DNA from 2 places in the Leptolyngbya sp. NIES-2104 genome. Region 2 is predicted to be linked to the other one. Evidence: riboswitches for the same ligand, from Rfam matches in the RefSeq annotation. Region 2 holds a riboswitch; the other holds the start of a gene.
What was found. Region 2 has a riboswitch for cyclic di-AMP ahead of ntrB (nitrate ABC transporter permease). Riboswitches for the same ligand answer to the same signal wherever they lie in the genome.
Positions count from the first base shown of each region.

Region 1 (3,117 bases), 2.4 Mb from region 2:
CATTAAGGCGAAAAATAGTATCCCCATTGATATTGAATTTGAGAGCCGTTTGCTGTTTGAATCCACCGCTGATGGGGGCTATTTTCGTCAATGTCCGTCCAAGTAAAGGTTCGAGCCATTCGATCAGGGAAATATCCAACCGGAACATACCCTTCATGCCAATGGGAAAATTCTACCAGCCCGATGCGATCGCAGCTTGCCATGATCTGAGCGCCGAACGTTGCCATTAACTGAGGTGAACTCATTAAGCCTTGATAGAGCCGCGTGGCATCTCCAGATAAGCGAAATGCCAGGGTTTGAGTCCGTCCAGATGGATAGTCATAATAGCTGTTCCGAATGCCATCGTCATTGAATACGACCTGCGGTTTAATCGAGCGCCCCGCAGCTTTCCAAGGAATGAAATAACCCCGTTGAGCCAGAGACGATTTGACGGATGCGATCGCGGTTTCACAACGGGTAGAGGATTGTGGAATTCGAGCAATACCGGGTGTCTGGGCGTGAGCAATTCCCGGTAGAACGGTCAACGCAGTAATACTGATCGTTGAGAGAAAGATTTTAGAGATGAAGCGCACGATTTTAGGAACGGTAAACAACACAATGCAGTGACAAATTCAGCGATCGATCACTGATTGCATAGAACTACACAGGGTTACAGTTCTTTTCCATGCGTGCGCGAATCATTTTTGGGGATTGTCGATCGCGGATTGATCAAATCGTTGTTGCGATCGATTTTGCGTTCATTCAACGATTTGAACGAATGCAATCAATTCCGCGTTTATCCAACGACGTAGAGACGCGATTAATCGCGTCTCTACCCGGATTTCGCGGTTGTAGCCGAATTTCACGGCGGGAATTATTCGCCTTCCAACACTGACGGAATTCCCAACACCGGACACGGGAACGATTTGCCCAATTGCCGCACCAAGGGATGACTCGGCGAATCACAACCCAAAATCAACAATGACGCTTTCTCAGTCGCCACCACTTCTTTCAACTCCTTGGCAACCACCCCAAACCGCAAATGCGTCTTGAGCGATCCGCGCCATTCCTCCGCCATACAGCGAGCATTCCACAAAATCCGATCGGCTTGTTCAAACAATTCCGCCGTTCCGTATTGCGCCTTCGTTGCCGTTTCTAATTCCGCGATCGCCGTTCGACTGGTGCGCCATTCGCCTTCAGCCTTCTCTTTGCGCTTGCGACCCGAATCAAACACCGGAATCCGATTCATGATGCCATCATCGATCACATACACCACTTGAACCGTCACCTGTTTCCCCGTTGCAAGTCGGGTTTGGTGAGCGATCCATAGCGTCAAATCAAGCGCCGTCTGACTCCCTGGAGAGTTAGAATAGCCTACTACGAGATTAATCTCGGAATCTTCTGCACGTGATGAACCCGCAGCAGGAATCAGAACCATTTTTTGGACTAAATCAGCACGACCGAGTGTGCCTTCGAGACGTACCAGCATTGAATGAACGTTCATTGAATTCAACCTCTCCTAACTACACGACGCATGAGAGGTGGGTGAGGGAGTTTTTTCGATCGAATGATCTCGATCGATTCAGTTCAGGATACTTAGAGTGGCGAACACACGCTAAGTCATCCTCCCATTGCCGACGGAGTTAGCTGACGGGCTAAGACTGGAAGGTGTCTTTCTCAAACCGATGTTCAAGATTCGCCCCAAAGATTGGTTCCTCCGCTTTGAAGTCGAGCGGCTCAAAATTTCCGCTTGATTCAGATTAGGCGACCCACAGATTAGCTTCCCTAACGTTTACGAAACGAACTAGTGAGCAGTTTTGGCAACAAAAAACCAGGTCTCCTGGCTTGCTGTTGTTGGCTAATTTAATACAGTTGAGCGGGTAAGAACTGCTACTTTCAAAACAAAAGGGCGAGGTGTCATAAAATTCCAACCTCAGTAGCAAATTCGTTTCCATTATACCAGCCGCTCAAAAAAACTCTCGATTGCTTCAAAAACTGTATTCTCATTGACAGCAGAAATCTTAAACTTGATTCTTCTAGTGTCGGGGATCGCTGTTTAATTTCTATCCATCCCCAGAGTGAAATGGTAACGATTGAAACACTTTAATGATTTGAGAACTGTATCTCGTCACTGGAATTGAGCGCTGAATTCGGGTTTTCTAGCATTTTCTGGTAAAGACGGGCAGATCGACTAGCACGTTTGAACTTATCCAAAAGTTCTACGTAGGCAAAAGGCAGAGTCACAATCCAGAAGATGCTGGCGATCGCAATCATGAATCGCGATATTTTCTGTTCTCTATCAGTGAGGTTGTCTTCGTCGTGGCGGAAAAATTCCAGCCAGCTTACGAACAGAACGGGGACAACCGCCCAATAAAACAGCCCCAAAATCAGCAACAAAACCTGCATAGCAAACATTCCTCAAACTTGCATGATGCCAGGATCTCAACCCGCTTTAGTGTTCCCAGTGCCCCCGAACAAGACGCATCATTTAACTCCCTCTATCAATACTATGCGGTTCTGCCAATTCTGGCAGGATGGGTCGCTTCCGCAGCATAACGTTACATGAACCGAACACGATAGGAACTATCCAAAGTAATGAGTACTACTTGCAATGGCACTTTAACACATCAGTGATCTGAATCACTGACGATGAAATAATAAGCTCACTCCCACTAGCGAAATCAGGACACCGATGACGGATCGCATACTAACGCGATCGCCCATCGCTCGACTTAGAGGTATGACAAAAAGTGGACTGGTACTACTGAGTGCCTGAGCGATTCCGGTGGTAGCATATTTTAGCGAAGTTTGCTGGAGCCAAATGCCGAGATAAGTACTGATAAAGGCAGTTCCAGTAATGATCGTGAGTAACCTAGGATCGCGTAAAGGTTTAATTACTTCAGTCGATTGACGCTTCAGCAGTATCCAAATAAAAAGCGCGATCGTGCCACCCATCAATCGAATCAGCGTACTCCACAAGGAATCAATTTCGGTGTTTACTAACGCCGATCGAGACATTACAGCGCCTACTGCCTGCCCGATCGCCGCTAATAGCCCGTACAAAATTCCCAATCGGGGACGAAAATTCTCATGTTGATCCGAAGTCTGTTCTAAAATCACCCACATTACACCCGCGAT
Region 1 covers NZ_BBWW01000001.1:2,630,334-2,633,450, reverse strand. Annotated here, with positions in the region: gene NIES2104_RS12255 (CHAD domain-containing protein) at 1-6, shown strand, start outside; gene NIES2104_RS12250 (hypothetical protein) at 3-596, opposite strand; gene NIES2104_RS12245 (hypothetical protein) at 665-874, shown strand; gene NIES2104_RS12240 (universal stress protein) at 854-1,483, opposite strand; cyclic di-AMP (ydaO/yuaA leader) riboswitch at 1,600-1,727, opposite strand; gene NIES2104_RS12235 (hypothetical protein) at 2,083-2,385, opposite strand; gene NIES2104_RS12230 (DMT family transporter) at 2,620-3,117, opposite strand, start outside.
Region 1: it holds a riboswitch for cyclic di-AMP, as region 2 does, so the genes downstream of both, NIES2104_RS12240 (universal stress protein) here and ntrB (nitrate ABC transporter permease) in region 2, are expected to answer to the same signal.

Region 2 (3,117 bases):
AGCCAGCATTGCGCCTAAGTCCGCAGTCTCTGAAGCGACAGGAGTCATCGTGATCGCACCCGGTGCAATTTCGACTCCGATCGGACTTCCCGGCACCAGAATCCGAGGCGGCTCAGAAGTCAGTTCATTCAAAGCGCGACCGCTTGCGAGTGCCAGCGAGTAATTGATTTGATCAAAGTCGGTGCTTGCCGAATTTGCAGGAAAGTCATTCGGTAAAAACGTGCCGCGAACTTCAGCATTGAGCAACACGCGAACCGGGCGAGGACTTTGAGGGCGACCCAGCACATTCTCGATCGGGGTTCCGCCAAACACACGCGGCAACAACAGCGACACAAATCCGCGAATTTCCAACATCGGATTATCTTGCGCTGCGAATCGAGCGACATCGGGCAACAACTGAATCGAAGCGGTTTTCTGGGCTGGAATGATAAATTCTTGGCTTACATACCGTCCAGTGGTACCAACGCGAGTGAGGGTCAGTACCGTGTTTGCACCTGCAATATCAATGATTAAAACGGTATTTCCTTCGAGCAGTCGGGTCATCGCGTCGGCTTGAGTCAGATTGTCCGGTAAGCTAATGCGAAACTCTAGGCGATATCTTAGATCGATCGATTCCAAGTTAGAAACGGTTAGAAAATAACCTTGAACCACACGACGAGCGACGGGCTGCTGTACGGGCGGGAGTGCCATTCTCGGAGCAATCCGCTTCACCAGCAATTCAAAAGTCGAAACTTCCATGATGAACTCCAAAAGTGAGTAGTCGAACGCTCAATGTTGCTTTGATTGATGCGCTCTATTCCAGTTTGGAGGCAGTTGCTTGATCACACAGTGCCCGCTTGGGTAGTGTTTGTTGTTGGAAAAAACTCGATCGTTGCTAAGAGAATGCTTGAAGTGTCTTTGTTCATTGCCGCATCCCGCCCTGAAATAGAATTTCGGGCTAATCGGTGCAAGTTCATTAAAAATGAACTAAGACCTTGAGATCCGTTCTCAGTCTACTCCAGTAGACTTTCGTCGATTAGCCCGAAATTCATTTCAGGGCGGGTGAGCAACGAAGCGAAAAGGCTGGTCATACTTTTCAAATACCCGCTAAGTCCTTCTACTCAATGAAACCCGATCGCTCAATCCTCAATATTTCAAAAGAAAGATTGTTCAAAATTGCACCTCAATGCTAAAGTTCTACTAATTCGAGTCGGTCAGCCTAATTCAGAATCTTCTGAAGCGGAGGAACCAGTTTAATCGGGGCTTACGGTTGTGAACTTAGACACCTTCTAAGCAATCCAACCGGGGACAATCTCTCAGTCCTCGCCCGTCAGCTAACTCCGTCGGCACGTTGAGAGTTTGACTCTGGAGAACCAGACCCTATGATCCCGCAACTCAATTTAGCAGCGGTATTTGCTGCTGTCGGTCAGGCTACAATGCGCCGGGCAAAACCGATCGTATCAAGCGATCGCTTTATCTATCCCGCTCTTGGTTTCGCTGGAGTGATTGCACTCTGGTGGATCATTGCGCTAAACAAACATGAATTGATGCCCACGCCCCCGGAAGCATTGATGGCAAATTTGGACTATATTCTCAATCCGTTTTACCGTCGAGGTCCGGGTGATTTGGGGTTAGGATGGCTGTTGTTAGCAAGCCTAAGACGAGTCTTACTGGGGTTTGGATTGGGCGCGATCGTAGCGATCCCGATCGGATTTTTGATCGGCATGTCTAAAAAGGCGATGCTGACTCTTAATCCAGTGATTCAGATTTTCAAACCCGTTTCACCGCTCGCTTGGCTACCGATCGCATTAGCGATTTTTAACTTAGCTGATCCTTCCGCGATTTTCGTGATTTTCATTACTTCTCTATGGGCAACCATCATCAACACCGCTCTGGGAGTCGCCAGTGTGCCAAAAGACTATCTAGACGTGGCGCGAGTGTTGGAAATGCCTTATTGGAGACGGATACTCAAGATTGTTCTCCCTGCTAGTTTGCCGTACATCTTCACAGGCTTGCGAATTAGTCTGGGAGTGGCTTGGCTTGTCATTGTTGCTGTTGAAATGCTTACAGGAGGTGTGGGAATCGGCTTCTTTGTCTGGGACGAATGGAGCCGATTAAATCTTAGTTCGGTGTTTTTAGCTGTGTTAGTGATCGGACTAACCGGATTGTTACTTGATTTTGCTCTGGCTCAGATCGAAGTCTGGGTGACTCATCGCCGTCGCGCATCGTAGAGGTAAACCGATGACGAATCAATGGACTCGCCGCGAATTTCTTGCGGGCATGGGTGCTTCTGCGATCGCGACTTCACTTTCTTCGTGTGCGATTAATGCGAATCGTGCACCTCAAGGACTGTCTGAAGCGGCGATGTCGATTACTCCGGTAATTAAATCGAGCGAATTAGAGAAGCCGAATTTAACGATCGGCTATGTTCCGGTAAATGACTGTGCGCCGTTTGCGATCGCTTGGGAAAAAGGCTTTTTTCGCAAGTATGGTTTGAATGTGCGATTGAGCCGTGAAGCAAGCTGGGCAACTTCTCGCGATGGTTTGATATTCGGTCGATTAGATGCTTCGCCTGTGGTTGCGGGTGCGATTACAAATGCTCGAATCGGGGCGGAAGGAGCGCGTCATGCGCCGATGTGTGCAGGGATGACGATTCATCATCATGGCAATGCGATGACGATGAATCGATCGATGTGGGATGCGGGATTGCGTCCCTGGTTCGAGTACAACGGTAACTTAGAAGCATTCGGACAAGACTTTCGCCGCTACTTTGAGGCGCTACCTTCAGAACGTCGTGTTTGGGCAGTCGTTCTTAGTTCTGCGATTTATGAATACTTTGTGCGGTATGTTGCTGCTGCTGCGGGTGTTAATCCTTTAGAAGAGTTCCGCGTGATCATCATTCCGCCACCGCAGATGGTGACGAATGTGCGAATCGGAGCCATGCAAGCTTACATGGTGGCAGAACCTTGGAATACTCGCGCTATTACTGGCAATGAAGGAATTGGATTTACCTTTGCTCAGGGTCGAGAGATTTGGAATGGACATCCCGATCGCTTACTCGGTGTAATGCAATCATTCATCGATGAGAATCCGAAAACCTATCGGGCATTGCTCAAAGCGATGATCGAGTCCTGTCGC
Region 2 covers NZ_BBWW01000001.1:4,982,031-4,985,147, reverse strand. Annotated here, with positions in the region: gene NIES2104_RS23990 (hypothetical protein) at 1-738, opposite strand, end outside; cyclic di-AMP (ydaO/yuaA leader) riboswitch at 1,186-1,342, shown strand; gene ntrB (nitrate ABC transporter permease) at 1,362-2,210, shown strand; gene NIES2104_RS23980 (CmpA/NrtA family ABC transporter substrate-binding protein) at 2,221-3,117, shown strand, end outside.